DNA from 3 places in the Lysinibacillus sp. F12 genome. Region 1 is predicted to be linked to each of the others. Evidence: riboswitches for the same ligand, from Rfam matches in the RefSeq annotation. Region 1 holds a riboswitch; each other region holds the start of a gene.
The links. Region 1 has a riboswitch for S-adenosylmethionine ahead of AC3CH7_RS02115 (YezD family protein). Riboswitches for the same ligand answer to the same signal wherever they lie in the genome.
Positions count from the first base shown of each region.

Region 2: linked by a shared signal. The riboswitch ahead of AC3CH7_RS21750 (MetQ/NlpA family ABC transporter substrate-binding protein) and the one ahead of AC3CH7_RS02115 (YezD family protein) in region 1 are both predicted to bind S-adenosylmethionine.
Region 3: linked by a shared signal. The riboswitch ahead of AC3CH7_RS18195 (methionine ABC transporter ATP-binding protein) and the one ahead of AC3CH7_RS02115 (YezD family protein) in region 1 are both predicted to bind S-adenosylmethionine.

Region 1 is NZ_JBYMLP010000001.1:379,825-385,740, forward strand. Features, by position in the region: gene AC3CH7_RS02095 (formate--tetrahydrofolate ligase) at 344-2,023, opposite strand; gene AC3CH7_RS02100 (cold-shock protein) at 2,237-2,437, shown strand; gene AC3CH7_RS02105 (VOC family protein) at 2,542-3,327, opposite strand; gene AC3CH7_RS02110 (flavin reductase family protein) at 3,486-3,971, shown strand; gene AC3CH7_RS02115 (YezD family protein) at 4,055-4,210, opposite strand; SAM riboswitch class I at 4,280-4,375, opposite strand; gene AC3CH7_RS02120 (DUF418 domain-containing protein) at 4,543-5,637, opposite strand; gene AC3CH7_RS02125 (TetR/AcrR family transcriptional regulator) at 5,627-5,916, opposite strand, start outside.
Region 2 is NZ_JBYMLP010000007.1:19,917-25,832, forward strand. Features, by position in the region: gene AC3CH7_RS21730 (alpha-hydroxy acid oxidase) at 1-651, opposite strand, end outside; gene AC3CH7_RS21735 (enoyl-CoA hydratase/isomerase family protein) at 666-1,445, opposite strand; gene AC3CH7_RS21740 (methionine ABC transporter permease) at 1,459-2,121, opposite strand; gene AC3CH7_RS21745 (methionine ABC transporter ATP-binding protein) at 2,114-3,139, opposite strand; gene AC3CH7_RS21750 (MetQ/NlpA family ABC transporter substrate-binding protein) at 3,244-4,074, opposite strand; SAM riboswitch class I at 4,164-4,269, opposite strand; gene AC3CH7_RS21755 (PPC domain-containing DNA-binding protein) at 4,392-4,895, shown strand; gene AC3CH7_RS21760 (pyridoxal phosphate-dependent aminotransferase) at 4,943-5,916, opposite strand, start outside.
Region 3 is NZ_JBYMLP010000004.1:73,397-79,312, reverse strand. Features, by position in the region: gene AC3CH7_RS18220 (acyl-CoA dehydrogenase family protein) at 1-1,324, shown strand, start outside; gene AC3CH7_RS18215 (arsenate reductase family protein) at 1,511-1,867, shown strand; gene gcvH (glycine cleavage system protein GcvH) at 1,949-2,329, shown strand; gene AC3CH7_RS18205 (toprim domain-containing protein) at 2,421-2,762, shown strand; gene AC3CH7_RS18200 (thioredoxin family protein) at 2,778-3,089, shown strand; SAM riboswitch class I at 3,146-3,249, shown strand; gene AC3CH7_RS18195 (methionine ABC transporter ATP-binding protein) at 3,333-4,361, shown strand; gene AC3CH7_RS18190 (methionine ABC transporter permease) at 4,351-5,019, shown strand; gene AC3CH7_RS18185 (MetQ/NlpA family ABC transporter substrate-binding protein) at 5,086-5,916, shown strand, end outside.

The DNA.
Region 1 (5,916 bases):
TTTTAAATAAAAATTCATTTGACAATTGCACAGCGTTGTAAAATTCCGCTTTTCCTTTCCAATATTAGATAATTATAAATAAAAATTACCAAACACATTTATATAAGGAAGCTTCTCGAGTTTGTAATGGCATGAAAAGAAATCCTAGTTTTTAAACTAGAAACTTAAATTTTCTAAAAAAGTGATGATGAATGTTTAGACAATTTTCAACTATAAGGGGAGATGCCTATTTTAGTGGCACTGGTGGGAGAAATAGTAGTGAAATAAAAAATGTTTAGGCTCCTATCAGCCAACCAATAAAAAAAGCTGCCCCTATTTTAAAGGGCAGCCTTTCAACATTTTATTAGAACAATCCTACCGCATGTCCGTCATTGTCGACATTCATGCGTAACGCAGCAGGAGCTTTTGGTAAGCCCGGCATTGTCATAATATCGCCTGTCAGGCAAACTAGGAAACCTGCACCTAGCTTCGGTATCACCTCACGAATTGTCACTGTAAAGCCTTCAGGACGTCCAAGTAAACTTGGTTGATCGGATAAAGAGTATTGCGTTTTCGCCATGCAAATCGGCAAAGAATCCCAGCCAAATTTTTCGATTTGAGCCATTTGTTTTTTAGCTTGGTCAGTGAATTGGACATCTTTCCCACCATATACCTTTTGTACAATAGTGCGTACTTTTTCTTCAATGGATTCTGTTACATCATATAATGGTGAGAAGTTGTTTTCTTCTTCCAACACAGCTAGTACTTGTTCAGCTAAGGCTACTCCACCTTTACCGCCCTCTTCCCAGACATTTGTTCGGGCAATACGTACATGGTTTTCTTGGCACCAGTTTAGAACTGCTTCCAGCTCTGCCTCTGTGTCTGTAATGAAACGATTTAATGCAATAATCGGTTCAACACCAAATGTACGTACCGTGTCGACGTGTTTAGCTAAATTTTCAATCCCTTGGAGCAGTGCTTCCACATTTTCACCGACAAGTGATGTTTTTGGAACACCACCGTGCATTTTTAATGCACGAATCGTTGCTACAATCACAACGGCACTTGGCTTAAAGCCTGCTTTACGTGCTTTAATATTCATGAACTTTTCAGCACCTAAATCAGAGCCGAAGCCCGCTTCCGTCACCACAATATCCGCTAGTTTACGAGCAGTTTGTGTCGCCATAATGGAGTTACAGCCGTGGGCAATATTTGCAAATGGACCACCGTGTATAATTGCTGGTGTCCCTTCCAATGTTTGTACTAAGTTTGGCTTAAAGGCATCCTTTAATAATAATGTTAAGGCACCCTCTACCTGTAAATCACGCACAAAGACAGGCTCACGCTCAAAGGTATAGCCAATCACGATGCTAGCGATGCGTTCGCGCAAATCCTCAATACTTGTTGCTAAACAGAACACTGCCATAATTTCCGAGGCAACCGTAATATCAAAGCCATCTTCACGCGGCATGCCCTGAACAGGTCCACCTAATCCCACAATCACTTTACGTAATGAGCGATCATTCAAATCCATCACACGTTTCCAAATAATACGTCGTGGATCAATGTTTAAGACATTCCCTTGGTGGATATGATTATCAATAAATGCAGATAAAGCATTGTTGGCTGTTGTTATCGCATGAAGATCACCAGTGAAGTGTAAGTTAATATCCTCCATTGGTACAACCTGTGCGTAGCCCCCACCAGTTGCGCCACCTTTTACGCCCATTACTGGACCAAGCGAAGGTTCACGTAACGCTACCATCACTTTCTTATTTAATTGATGAAGGGCATCAGCTAGTCCTACAGTCACAGTTGACTTTCCTTCACCTGCTGGGGTTGGACTAATAGCTGACACTAACACAACCTTTGCGTCCTCACCTTGAGCTGTAATTTTTAATGGGTCAATCTTTGCTTTGTAGCGGCCATACTGCTCAAGTGCATCCTCTGGAATACCTGCAGCATGGGCAATTTCCGTAATAGGTTTGATTACTGCTTGACTCGCGATTTCTAAATCTGTTAATGGTTGATTTTTCGTTGTCATTTGGCATCCTACTTTCTATGTTGTTCATTTCCATTATAGTCTTAATTGTGAAAAAAAAGAAAGCCAGATATGCTCGCATTCCGACAATCAATTGACATTTTTGTTCAATTCATGTATGTTCTAAGAGAAAATGCTATTTTTTCACATTTTCTCATTGATAGCACGATTTCTTTAACTTTATTTTACTTTCAAGCGCATTGGAGGCGAATGCTTATGCAACAGGGGATCGTAAAGTGGTTCAATAATGAAAAGGGCTATGGCTTTATTGAATGTGATGATGGAGAAGATGTATTTGTACATTTTACGGGCATCCAGGAGGAAGGCTTCCGTACACTTGAAGAAGGTCAAAAGGTTTCATTTGATGTTGTGGAAGGCAATCGCGGCCCGCAAGCATCAAATGTTGTAAAATTATAAGCTAGGAAACTGAAGGTGGATGAAATATTTAAAAATAGTTCAATCCGCTTTTTGACATGTTTACACATAAAAATCCACTTCAACGATTGAAGTGGATTTTTAATTTATCTATTAATCCAATAAAAAGCACCTGGACAAACTAATGTTTCCTTGGTTCTGTGTGGATCGTTCAATGTTACACCGATAGGCCCTTCTTTTAAATGCCCGAGCGTCATGCTAGATGCTGCCGCTTCCTCATAAAAATCCAAGCGCATATTCGGTAGCTGTAGAGACACAAACTGCTCATGCTGCACAAACTTGGGTAGCTGTAATACCTTCTGCCAAAGCTGCACCGTCTTCTCCACATCCCTGACATAAAACTGAATCGATTCCATGGTAATAGCTTGCGTTTCATCAATCGCGCCACTAGCTTTTAATTGAGCAAGACGTTTCTCATCTTCATCTGCCCATTCAATTAAGAATGGGAAATCCAATGCAAGGTCAGCCCTGCCAAAATGCAATAGCTTCCATTCGATTATCGTGCCATCTGGTCTTGTTCGACTACAAGCATCGGGACCATATACATCAAAGCCCAATGCACGCAATCGTTGACCCTCTTCTTCAATATTTTGGGTGCGCAAGGCAATTCGTGAAAATCCTTGGCGCTCATGATTACGTTTAAACGTATAATGTAGGGAATATGGGTACTGGGCCGCTTGCTCAAATAAATCACGATCATAAATAGCGATTTGTTCAATATAGCTTAAGCCAAAGTAGCTTAGCGTATTGTAAGTCCCCCACATCGTGTGTTGACCACCGTTCACTGTATGGACATTTCGTTTATTGAAGAAAACCTTTATATTTTCCGGAGATTCTACTTGATGTACCAGATGATCAAAATATAAAGTCATGGCAATTCCCCTTTCTTTCCCCCATTAGCTTTACCTAGATGTGTAATTGATTTAATATTTACTTAAGAAAAGGAGTTACTAGCTGGTATGAAAAAAAGTGCAATTTCCCTACTAACTCCGTTAACTAATTTATTACTCACTATAAAGAGGTGATTTGAATGACAGATCATGTAGCTGCTTTTAAATTGGCATTAGGTAACTATCCTACAGGTGTAACGGTTGTTACAGCATGTCATGAAACGAATCCAATTGGCTTAACCGTCAATTCTTTTGCATCTGTTTCCATTGACCCACTACTTATTTTATGGTCACTGGATAAAAAATCTCAGCTCCATCCTTATTTTATGGGTGCTGGAAAATTCGCTGTTAATATTTTAGCGAGTGATCAAGAGCATTTATGTACATTATTTGCAAGTAAAGTCCCAGATCGCTTTGCTCAGGCAAAATGGTCTACTTCATCATTTGGGCTACCGATTTTACATGATACAGCAGCTATTTTACAATGTAAATCATTTCAACAGATAGATGCTGGCGATCATACTATTTTTATTGGGCAAGTACTAGATATTACAAATTCTCAAAAGGAACCGCTTCTCTACCATCGCCGTCATATCGGTCAGATTCCAAAAAGCTTTTATAGCTAATTCTCATAAAAAAAGGGCCACTTGTAAGCAACGGAAACCATGCTTATTGGTGGCCTTTTCACATCGTTCATCTGAAATGATCTTTATTTCTTTTGTGGAAATCTCTGCTTTTCAAGCCTATTAATTTGAACAATTACACCATCCTGAATCGTAATATGCACTTCACCAAATTCAAGATTTTGAATGGCCTTTGCAATAGCCTCTAATTTCTTATCTTCTACCTTTGTCGACTGAGCCATACGATACACCCCTTCTTTCTGATTCTTGTTGTACAAAAGAGGCCAATGCATCAAGCTAATTGATAGCCCCTCCTATCTCTCAGATACATCTGTTGGATTTGGCACCTATTTTTTCGGTTGCCGAGGCTTCATTGGGCCAGGTCCCTCCACCTCTCTCGATAAGAGTACTGCGTTTCTTGAAAATAATTCTATAATTCTGTTATACGATTGTCAATATAAAATATTAGAAAACCTAGCTGAATACTTTGTAATGTGTATTTTAGATTAGAAAACTGCCTATACCTAAAGTATTTTATGCCTAATCAGTAAGAAATAGATGGCTATCTACTAATTTATTTCGAACTCCATTTCCTCATCAAGGATTCAAGTGGACCGCGATGATGTTTAGCTCTCCACCAAACAGAAGTAAACACACATCCTAAAAAGTAACAGCAGGCATACAGCATGGAAAAAGCAAGCGTTTGATTCTCCAGCTTTTGGCAAACAATTAGTATCCCAATCCCTATAAAAACATGGCCAACATAATGGGTTAAAGACATTTGCCCGGTTAAGATGAAAGCTTCAATGACTTTATTTTTACATGTCTCTACAAGATAGATGGAGCCTACAATGAGGACTATAGCCGAAGCCGAATTAGATAGGACATACATCATATTTGGTGGAATCGGTCCCGTATCAAATAAATACAATGCACTCTCTACATCTAATAAATGGATGGTTGTTGTTATCTTAATAAATAATGTTGAAAAAGTCTCAGTCATTATGACTAGCAATAAACCTGTCACTAGTAAGATTTTTCTTATAGTACGATTTGTTAAATCTAATGTGCCGATTAACATCCCCATCAGAAAGAAGCAAATCCAGGGGAATAGTGGGTGATAGCCATTAAACATCAAATTTCTTATAAATCCTGCTGGTGTCCAAAAATCAAGATACTCTAGTAAGACATATGTTGGATGCCAACCAGCAAGGTAATTAAATTGAATTTGAAGCCATTGTGAAAGGATGAGGATAGCACCTATGATGAAGATCATCATTTTCTTGGATTGCGCAATCAGACATGCGGCCACAAACATATACACGCCATAATAATGTAATATATCTCCTGTCCAGCCGATCACATATAATATTAGCCCAATCGTAAATAACAAAAACGACCTTTTCCATAAAGTAAGTCGATTCTGACGAAGAAGCAGTGGGTCCTTAGTCTCTCTAGCCTGACGAGTCATTAAAGCTATCCCTATTCCTGCTAACATGACAAATACAGCGGAAGCACGCCCCTCGAAAAGATTTTGTAAGGTAATCATCCATGCTGAACCATTCGTTGTAGAACCTGTTATGACTCCAAAATTTACAATGAACATCCCTAGCATGGCGAGAGCTCTTGCAAAATCAAGACCTTCAATGCGCCGATTGTTATTGATCATTTTTGTCCCCTTGGATAACGCTATGTACTGCCTCCTTCCAAATAGCTCTATAGTTCAATTGGTTGCCTGTTAACATGAAATTACCGATATTATCATAAACCAGGGCTAGCATCTGTGCCTTTGCTTCTATATGGGGAGTATCCTCTAGCACCCCTAGCTTCACGCCATATCGTAGGACTTCAACAAAGCTTGTTAAAAAGCTAGTTTCTAGCTCCACTAATTGTTTCTTATAGTTTTCATCGCGAGCTGCTAATAGTACATATTGATTAAATATTTTAT
Region 2 (5,916 bases), on a different contig from region 1:
TGAATCATTAGGCAAAGAAGCCATAAAGACAGGATCATTTTTGTAATTTCCTTTTGCGTAGCCTAGCTTTAATGGTGAAAATTGATTGCGTACATCTTCTTCTCGCCATCCAAGCATTACTGTATCGACTGTTAAAACAATGGCTTCAAAGCCTGCTGACTCTGCTCGTGCGGCCATACTAAATGCAATTTCCTCATTTGTAGACCAATACAATTGAAACCATTTTGTTGCTGAAGGGGCAGCTTCGGCAACATCTTCGAGTGCATAGGTGGAGACTGTGCTTTGAATATAGGGCATATTTAATTGCTGGGCAGCGCGTACAGCGGCAAGTTCACCTTCCTCGTGAACCATTCCGTTCATGCCTACAGGTGCAAAGAGCAATGGTGTTGGATATGTTTTTCCGAATAAATTAATGGATGTATGAACGTTTGAAACATCATTTAAAAAGCGGGGAACAATGGAGTACTTTTCAAAAGCTGAACGATTATTGCGTAATGTTTGTTCACCGCCAGCTCCTGAGCGAATGTAGCCGAATGGTCCGGCGGGAATTTTTTCAGCTACTGCTTTTTCTAAATCTGCAAAGCAAATGGGGAAGGGCGCTTGGGCAGTGATATTTTTTAAGAGTAGGTCACCATCAGTTGTATTTGTCATCGTTACTACCTCACTTATTTATTGAAAATAGGCTTTCTTTTATTTAAAAAAGCTTGAATACCTTCGTTATAATCATCAGAACTAAATGAATCGAGAATCAATTGAGCCAGTTCATCACTCTCTTCATTTTCACCATCCACAATAGCTTGAATTATTTTTTTACTACCTGCATTGGCAATAGGTGATTTCTTTAAAAGATGCTCTGCAAAATGCAAAGTGGCATTTTCAATTTCCTGCGGCTCATGAAGGGCAGTAATCAAACCAATGCTTTTTCCTTCCTCCGCTGTAAAAATGTTTGCTGTGTATAAAATCTCTTTAGCCTTCGCGACACCCACAATATTTATAAGTCGTTTAGTGCTTTCAAGATTATAGACAATCCCAATGTTCGCAGCGGTAATGCCAAGCTTACTCTTTGGTGTTGCCAATCTAAAGTCACATGCATTGGCTAACTCTAAGCCGCCGCCAATCGCTAAGCCCTGAATCATGGCAATCGTAGGATGTGGAAATTTATAGAGGACATCAATGGCCTTTAAAGCTAGATTATTATAGGCTTTAGCATTATCTGACGCATAGCGGGTATCTAAAAATTCACTAATATCTGCGCCTGAGGAAAAGGCGACTTCATTGACACCCCGTACAATTAATAGCTTGATAGACATATCTGTACGTAACTCTTCTAGCTCGTCTATGATCGCTTGGAACATTGCTCTCGATAAAGAATTCCGTTTGTCGGGACGGTTTAACACTAGCGTTGCGATATAGCCGTTTTTCTCTACATAAATCTCAGTTGCCATGGATATCTTCCTCCTAGTCTTTCTTCAATTTGGCTGAAATGCGATTGCCTATGGATTGTATGCTTTGTACAAGGATGATTAAAATAAACACCGTTGCATACATGACATCTACCTCGTAGCGTAAATGACCATAACGGTAAGCGAGGTCGCCTAAACCACCAGCACCAACCATTCCCGCCATTGCTGTTGCGCCAATCAATCCAATTGTAGCAATCGTTAAGCCTAAAATAATGGATGGGCGTGCTTCACGTAATAATACATGCCAAATGATATGGCGACGTTTAATACCCATGGCTGTGTAGGCTTCGATAACGCCAGAATCAACCTCTAAAAGCGCTGACTCCATCAGTCTTGCAATATAAGGAGCTGTATAAACTACAAGCGGAACAATAACGCCTTTAACACCAATCGTTGTACCGACGATAACCTTTGTAAAAGGTAAAATGAAGAATAGTAAGATGATGAATGGCACTGAACGGATAATATTGATGATTAAATTAAATAATTGATAGAAAAATTTATTTTCAAAGGATTGACCAGGTCGTGTTAAAACAATTAAAAGACCTAAAGGTATACCGATTAGAATGGAAAAGAATAATGAAATTCCGACCATTTGAAATGTTTCGATAATTGCTTTGCCAATAACCTCAGACCAATCATGAAAGAAATTATTCATGGAATTCTCCTCCTAACTCTTCAACAGTAACGCCATTCTCTGCAAAATAGGTTAGCGCTTTTTGAACAATGCTTGGCTCTCCGTTTAAATGCACCACAATATTACCGACAATGCCGTTTTTTAATTCAATAATATTGGCTGTTAGGATGTTTGGTTGTACATCATATACTTTGCTGACTTCAGCTAATAATGGCTTCCCAGTACTTTCCCCAAGAAATGTTAAACGAATGACGCTACCTGAAACATTTAGCTGCTCAATAAGAGAAGGAGTTAAGTTACGCTGTGAAATGGTACTTAAAAACTTTCTTGTAGTAGGGTGTTGGGGCTTTGCAAAGAGCTCAATAGCCGTACCAAATTCAACTACTTTCCCGGCCTCTAGAACAGATACCTCATCACATATTTTCTGAATAACATTCATTTCATGTGTAATCAGTAGGATTGTAATTCCTAATTCACGATTAATTTTTAACAATAGTTCAAGAATGGCCTCTGTCGTTTCAGGATCAAGGGCACTTGTTGCTTCATCACTAAGTAAAATCTCTGGCTCTTGCGCTAGAGCGCGTGCAATTGCGACACGTTGCTTTTGTCCACCTGAAAGCTGATTGGGGTAGCTATCTAGCTTTTCTGTTAAACCTACAATTTCGGCATATTTAGCCACACGATTTTGGACTTCTGTTTCGTTATAACCAAGTAGCTTTAAGGGAACCGCAATATTGTTATAAACTGTTGCTGTCTTTAAGAGATTAAAATGTTGAAAAATCATGCCAATCTTTTGCCGTGTTTGACGTAAGTCATGAAGTGAAAGGGTAGTAATATCCACATTATCAATCAAAACCTTGCCTGCTGAGGGACGCTCTAGTAAATTAACACAACGAATAAGCGTACTTTTACCGGCACCACTATACCCAATTACACCATGAATTTGTCCTTTTTTTACATGAAGATTAATTCCGTCCACTGCCTTAATACTGCCTTTTTTCGTCTTATATTCTTTTGATATATTTTGTAATTGAATCATCAGATTACTTGCTCCTTTCTTAGCTTCTAAAAAGCAAGAATCTGCGCGATTTCCATAGTGGACAATTGGCAGATTCTCAGCCTTATATCAGCTTTTGGCATGTATTACCAGATAGGGATTACAGAACCTTTGAATTCCTCTTCAATGAATTGGCGCACTTCATCAGACTGGTAAGCCTCAACGAATTTTTTAATTGTTGGGTCATTTTCATTTTCAGCACGAACGACAATGTAGTTCACATATGGAGAGTCAGTAGATTCTAAAAGAATAGAGTCCTCTTGTGGATTAATGCCAGCTTCCAGCGCAAAGTTCGTATTAATAGCAGCTACATCTACTTCACTAAGCTGCTTAGGAATTTGTGCGGCTTCTAATTCTATGAATTTTAAATTCTTTTTGTTTTCTTCCACGTCACGAACAGATGCTGTTAAGTCCGCTCCATCTTTTAATTTAATATAGCCTGCCTCTTGTAAAACAAAGAGAGCTCGCGCTCCATTTGTTGGGTCATTCGGTAAGCCAAATGTTGCGCCTTCAGGAACGTCATCCAATGATTTATATTTTTCAGAGTAAATCCCCATAGGATTTAAAATTGTTTTGCCAACTGGTACTAAATCTGTATCGTGATCTTTATTAAAAGTATCGAGGAAAGGTTTATGCTGATAGCTGTTTGCATCAAGATCTCCTTCAGCTAAGGATGTATTGGGTAAAACATAATCAGAAAAAGATTTTAGTTCTACTTCTAGCCCCTTTTCCTTTGCGACTTTAGCAGCTACCTCTGCAATTTGCTCATGAGGTCCTGAAGTGACACCCACGACAATTTTATTTTCATCGATAGCGTCGCTTTTTCCTGTACTATCTTCTTTAGAGCCACAGCCCGCTAGTGCTGCTACTAATGTAAGACTTGCTAAACCTACTAAAAATTTATTTTTCTTCTTCATGAAAACTACCTCCAAAAATTGTTTTATCGGTTTTTTGAAAATAAAAAAACTCTCTTATAAATTAAGAGAGGCTCATGAAAAAAAGTCCTCTCTTATCTATCAAACGAATTTCGTTTGCAGGATTTAGCACCTTCCTTCATAAAAGGAGGTTGCCGAGCTTCATAGGGCCAGTCCCTCAGCTACTCTTGATAAGAGATTCATATTATATTTTTGTATTTCCGATAGAACTAATATAATTTATAGGGTATAGTAAGTCAATAAATATTTTTGAAATTTTTTATATTGTTATAATATTTTGTCGCGAAGGAGGGGGAAGAATGCCAGTAAGAGTTAATTATGGCATAGGTTCATTTGGTAAGGTGATTAGTGCACGTCTTCTCATGGGGACAGACATCATTGAAGGAATAGAGGCACTTTGTGAAGAGAATAATATTGATTCAGCAACCATTATTAGTTGTATTGGTAGTTTTCAAAAAAGTAGCTTTGTTTATTTAGTACCCGATGAAACCTCCCACATTAAAGTTCGATTTAGTGATGTGGTAGAGAAAGAGGGGCCACTCGAGTTTATCCAAGGTTCAGGAGTGGTTTGTAAGCGTGATGCAGGATATGAAACGCATTTCCATGGTTCCATGAGTGATCAATGGGGAGTGGTTTCAGGCGGTCATTTTATAAAGGGCGGAAATATCGTCATAACAGCAGATGTAGTACTGGCAGAAGTGCAAGGCATTCAGCATATCCGTCAGATGGATGATGAAACAGGTCACGTACAATTTTATCCATTAGAACATGTGTTAGATTTTCCAAGGAAAATTGAAAAATAGTAAGTCCTGTAGCTAGTGAAAGCTACAGGACTCTATATGGTTACATGTTAAAATAATTTCAATTGCTCAATTCTTTGGATGGCCTCTCGTAAACGTTCCTCGCTTACAAGCAAGCCAATACGCACATAGCCTTCCCCATATTGACCAAAGCCATTACCTGCGGCTACTGCAATATCAGCTTTGTCGAGCAATATATCGGCGAATTGTTCGCTTGTAAAACCTAATGGGACAGGGAGCCAGGCAAAGAAGGAGCCTTTTGGTGCTGTTACTTGCCAGCCAATTCTATGCGCTTCTTCGATTAGAACATTTCGACGACGCTCATAGGTAGCTCTTAGCTCATCTGCACATTCCTGTGAAGCTGTAAGGGCAATAGCTGCTGCTTGTTGAATAGCTGGAAATTGACTACAAAACAAATGATCCTGAATAAGATTAATCGCAGCAATTAAATCAGCATTACCAACAGCAAAGCCTATACGCCAACCTGCCATATTATAAGTTTTTGATAATGTGTACATTTCGATTCCAACTTCTTTTGCGCCATTGGCCTGTAAAAAGCTAATAGGCTTATTGCCATCAAATCCAATTGCACCATATGCAAAATCATGTGATACGATGATATTATGCTCCTTAGCAAAGCGAACAGTTTCTTCAAAAAATTCAAGTGTTGCTGTACCACCCGTAGGATTATTTGGGTAATTTAAGTACAGTAACTTGGCCTTTTCCTTAACTTCTTTAGGTAGGGCATCATAATCAGGTAAGAAATGATTCTCAGCAAAAAGTGGCAACACTTCAAAATTTACATCACCTAATACAACACCTGATAAGTAGTCTGGATAGCCAGGGTCTGGTAATAGCATTGTATCCCCTGGATTTAACACAGCCAAAGGTAGCTCAACAAGACCAATTTTTGTGCCACCAAGAATCGCTACTTCAGTATCGGGATTAATCTCCACATCATATTCCCGTTTATAAAAGTCGGCAGCCGCTTGACGTAGTTCGGCGATACCACGAAATGGCGAAT
Region 3 (5,916 bases), on a different contig from region 1:
TTCAGGCTCGGATGCTTTAGGGGCAAAAACAACTGCGAAACTAAACGATGCAGGCACACATTATATTTTAAATGGTGAAAAGCAATGGATTACAAATGCGGGCTTTGCAGATGTATTTGTTGTTTATGCTAAAATTGATGGTGATAAGTTCTCTGCCTTTATTGTGGAACGTACATTCAATGGTGTTTCAGTCGGTCCTGAGGAGAAGAAAATGGGGATTAAGTCTTCATCTACCCGTACACTTGTGTTAGAAGATGCAGAAGTGCCAGTAGAAAATTTATTAGGTGAAATTGGTCGTGGGCATGTCATTGCCTTCAATATATTAAATATCGGTCGCTATAAACTAGGGGTTGGAACAATTGGTGGATCAAAACGCGCATTTGAGCTAGCGGTACAATATACAAACCAACGTCAGCAATTTAAAACAAAGCTATCTGACTTCAACCTAACAAAAGAAAAATTATCAACAATGGCTTCTCATTTGTATGCATCAGAGTCATTAAACTATCGTACTGTGGGTTTATTTGAAGACCGTTTAAGCCAGCTAAGCCCAGAGGAGCAAAAGGAAGGAAAAGTGATTGCAGGTGCTATCGCTGAATATGCGATTGAATGCTCCATTGCTAAAGTATTTGGATCAGAAACATTAGATTATATTGCAGATGAAGCTGTACAATTACACGGCGGTTATGGCTTTATGGCTGAATATGAGGTAGAGCGTATATACCGTGATTCTCGTATTAATCGAATTTTTGAAGGTACAAATGAAATTAATCGCATGATTGTACCAGGTACATTTATGAAAAAGGCACTAAAAGGTGAGCTGCCATTATTACAGGTTGCGCAAAATTTACAGCAAGAGCTTCTAATGCTAATGCCAGAGGATATCGGCACTGAACCACTAGCTCAGGAAAAATACTTAGTGAAAAATGCCAAGAAGATTGCTGTATTAGCTGCAGGCTTAGCCGCACAACGCTTTGGTGCGAAGCTTGATCAAGAGCAAGAAGTATTAGTGAATATTGCTAATATCGCTAATCAATTATTTGCAATGGAATCAGCTGTATTACGCACAGAAAAAGCGATTGCTCGTGATGGCGTTGAAAAAGCACATCAAAAATTGCTATACACTCAAATTTTCTGCCAAGAAGCATTTGCAGAAATCGAAAAAGAAGCAAAAGATACAATTCTGGCTTCCGCAGATGGTGATGCAGCACGTATGACATTATCTGCATTACGTAAATTAACACGTAATAATCCATACAACCTCATTACGAAGAAACGTGAAGCATCTGTGAAATTAATTGAAGCAGAAAAATATATCGTTTAATCGTAGGAAAATGCTAGCTATCCGTAAGTGGGTAGCTAGTTTTTTATTGTGCCAAATAAATTATTTGTCAAAGTAACGGATAAAAATACAAAATGGATGGATAGACTTACGGAAATGAGCGAAGTTCCACCATTCTCGATGATTATGATGGTATACTACAGAAAAAGACAGCAAAGGAGCATTTTAATGACGATTCAATTTTTCCATTATCCCAAATGTACAACATGTAAAAAAGCGCAAAAGTGGTTAAATGATCATGACGTTTCCTATGAAGAGGTACATATCGTAGAGCAGCCGCCAACAAAGGATGAAATAACAGCTTTATGGCAAGTCAGTGGTCTTCCTTTGAAGAAGTTTTTTAATACTTCAGGCATGAAATATCGTGACCTTGGTTTGAAGGACAAGCTAGCTGATATGACTGAGGAAGAACAGCTTGAGCTACTTGCTTCGGATGGGATGTTAATAAAACGTCCACTCGTAACAGATGGAAAAAAAGTAACTTTAGGGTTTAAAGAATCTGATTTTGAGCAAGCTTGGATATAGCCGTTTTTATTCTTGTTTTTATAGGAGAAGTATGGCACACTGAAAGTGAATATATTACATAATTATGGAGGGGTTTTTTGCATGAGCACACCGAAAGACTTACGTTACTCTGAAGAGCATGAATGGGTTAAAGTAGAAGATGGAAAAGTACGTATTGGTATTACGCACTTCGCACAATCTGAATTAGGAGATATCGTTTTCGTTGAGCTTCCACAAGTTGGCGATGAAATCAAAACGGATGATCCATTCGGTAGCGTAGAATCAGTAAAAACTGTTTCTGAATTATATGCACCAATCTCAGGTACTGTAGTTGAAGTTAATGCAGATTTAGAAGATAGCCCAGAATTCGTTAATGAATCACCATATGAAAAAGCATGGATGATCGTCGTAGAGCCTGCTGATGCATCAGAAGTTGATAAACTTATGACAGCAGAACAATACGAAGAGATGACAGCAGAATAAGACAAGCCATAATCAAAAAACGTCGGAAACTACCGGCGTTTTTTATTATATAATAACGTATAAGTGGGAATGTCTAAATGGAGGTGGCGTAATGTTCGATGGGAAATGCTTGATAGTAGAAGGACGCTCAGATAAGCTACAAATTGAGCCAATTTTAAACGAGAATGTTACAATACTATGTACGAATGGAACAATTGGTGTGCATCAATTAGAAGAGCTAATCGATCCCTATGAGGGCTATGAGCTATTTACCTTTTTTGATGCCGATACTTCAGGCGATAAGCTACGTGCATTAATGGACAGACATTATCCTGAAGCGGAGCATTTACGGACAATGCCAACATATAAGGAAGTAGAAACGACACCTAGAAAAGTGTTAGCCATGATTTTACTTCGTGCGCATTTCTCAATCCATAATGAATATATTTTGTAAGGTTGCGTGAACTAAATGGAAGAATGGTCGAAAGAGCAGTGGGAAACGGCATTACAGTCCGGAGAAAAAGCTGCGTTTTATTTATATACACCGATGTGCGGTACTTGTGCAGTGGCATCGAAAATGATGTCAATTGTAGAACAACTATTACCTCACCTAAAGCTAGGGAAAGCAAATATTAATTTTTTGGAGCAAATTGCTTTTGAGCATCAAATTGAAAGCGTTCCGTGCTTACTTGTTTGTGACGGTGGCAAAGTGACAGAAAAGATTTATGCTTTTCAATCCGTACCTTTTTTGTACGAATTGTTAAAAAAATCAATTGACTGAACTTTATTAGCGTGGTAAAGTAACAAATATATTACTAAAACATTAAATATATCGAACTCTTATGAAGAGCGGCGGAGGGAAGTGCCCTATGAAGCCCGGCAACCATCACATAGTGAAAAGGTGCCAAATCACCCAAAGATTTTTCTTTGAAAGATGAGAGAACGGTTCAACGTATAATACGTGACCCCTTCTACTTGTCTATAAGTGGAGGGGTTTTTTTATATAAGAAAAGGAGTATTCGCTATGATACAGCTTCAAAATATAACGAAGAAATACAAAACAGCAAATGGCGAATTAACGGCAGTCAAAGATGTTAACCTGACTATTAATAAGGGTGAAATTTTTGGCATTATCGGCTATAGTGGCGCTGGTAAAAGTACGATGATTCGTTTACTTAATGGCTTAGAGAAACCAACAACAGGAACAGTAACAGTGAACAATCAGGCTTTTTCATCGATTAAAGGTCAAAAGCTTAGAGCAGCTAGACAAAAGGTTAGTATGATTTTTCAACATTTCAACCTACTTTGGTCACGAACAGTTGCAGAAAACATTGCCTTCCCATTAGAAATCGCAGGTGTATCAAAAGCTCAACGTGAGGCACGGGTGAAGGAATTGATAGCACTTGTTGGCCTAGAAGGTCGTGATCAAGCATATCCATCACAGCTCTCTGGTGGACAAAAGCAACGTGTAGGGATTGCGCGAGCATTAGCCAATAATCCAGAGGTTTTACTATGTGATGAGGCTACATCTGCTCTAGACCCTGAGACAACAGATGCCATTCTTGATTTACTGGTGGATATTAATGAACGTTTAGGGTTAACGATTGTCCTCATTACTCATGAAATGCATGTCATCCGCAAGATTTGTCATCGTGTAGCAGTGATGGAGGCAGGCGAAATTGTAGAGCGTGGAGAAGTATTGCAAGTTTTCCAGGCTCCTCAGGCTGCCATTACTAAGAAATTTGTAGCGCAAATTACCAATACAAAGGAAACACAGGATACAGTAGAACAAATCAAAGCAAATTATCCAACTGGACAACTTGTCAAATTGATTTTTGTTGGTGAAAAAACAGAACAGCCAGTTATTTCACATCTAGTAAAGCAATTCGATGTGGAAGTAAGCATTGTACATGGGAATATTTCGCAAACCAAAAATGGTGCATATGGTACTCTCATTGTGCAAATTGATGGGTCGAAAGCAAACGTGACTGAAGCCTTAAGCTATTTAAATACAGTGGAAGTGCAAACGGAGGTGATTGCAGATGCTAACTAATCTCTTTCCGAATGTAGACTGGGATAGCATGTGGCAGGCTACATATGAAACATTATATATGACGGCCATTTCAACAGTTATTACATTTATTCTAGGGTTAGCCATTGGGATTGTTCTGTTTTTAACTAGTCCGAATCAGTTATGGGCTAATAAAATTGTTAGTTTTTTAACAGGGTCACTCGTTAATATATTCCGTTCTATTCCATTTATCGTGTTAATTATTTTATTAATTCCATTTACTAAGTTTTTACTTGGTACAATCCGTGGAGCCAATGCTGCTTTACCTGCTTTAATTATCGGTGCGGCTCCGTTCTATGCGCGTATGGTATTAATTGCGCTACGAGAAATTGATAAGGGTGTTATTGAAGCAGCTCGTTCAATGGGGGCTAAAACAGCCACAATTATTTGGAAAGTACTGATCCCTGAATCATTACCAGCACTCATTTCGGGTATTACTGTTACGGCTGTAGCACTTGTCGGTTATACAGCAATGGCAGGGATAATCGGTGCAGGGGGTCTCGGGAACTTAGCCTTCCTAGACGGTTTCCAAAGAAATCGCCAAGATGTGACATTAATGGCAACTATTTTGATCTTAGTAGTAGTCTTTATCATCCAATGGATAGGTGATTTCATTACAGAAAAAATTGATAAACGTTAATAAAACTGAGGTTATTCCGGTTCTTACCGCTAACATATTTTCATTAAAATAAAGGGAGTGTCATACATGAAAAAGTTATTAACAGGATTATTTTTATCAATACTTGTACTAGCATTAGCAGCTTGCGGTACTGATAAAAAAGAGGATTCAAATGCAGCATCTGGTGATAAAACAGATAGTAAAGAAAACGTTACTTTAACAGTGGGAGCTTCTAATACACCACATGCAGTAATTTTAGATAAAGCAAAACCGATTTTAGCTGAGAAAGGTATTGACCTTAAAGTAGAAACATATACAGACTACGTGCTACCAAACCAAGATTTAGAATCAAAAGAGCTGGATGCAAATTACTTCCAACATATTCCGTATTTAGAGTTGCAAATTAAAGACAATGGCTATGATTTCGTCAATGCTGGTGGTGTTCATATTGAGCCAATTGGTATTTACTCTAAAAAGTATAAGTCTTTAGAAGACCTTCCAGAAGGCGCAACAATCTTACTTTCTAACTCGGTATCAGACCACGGTCGTATGCTGTCATTATTAGAAGCTAAGGGCTTAATTAAATTAAAAGATGGTATTGATAAAACAGCAGCAGAAATTAAGGATATAGAAGAGAATCCTAAAAACTTTAAATTTGATGCGAATACAGCACCAGAAATGCTTGTACAAATGTACGAAAATAATGAAGGGGACGCAGTACTTATCAACTCTAACTTTGCTATTGATAATGGCTTAAACCCTATTGAAGATGCTATTTCTCTTGAAGACAAAGAGTCACCATACGTTAACATCATCGCAGTACGTGCTGGAGATGAAACAAGACCTGAAATTAAAACATTATTAGAAGTATTAACTTCTAAAGAAATCCAAGACTTTATCTTAGAAGAATGGAAAGGT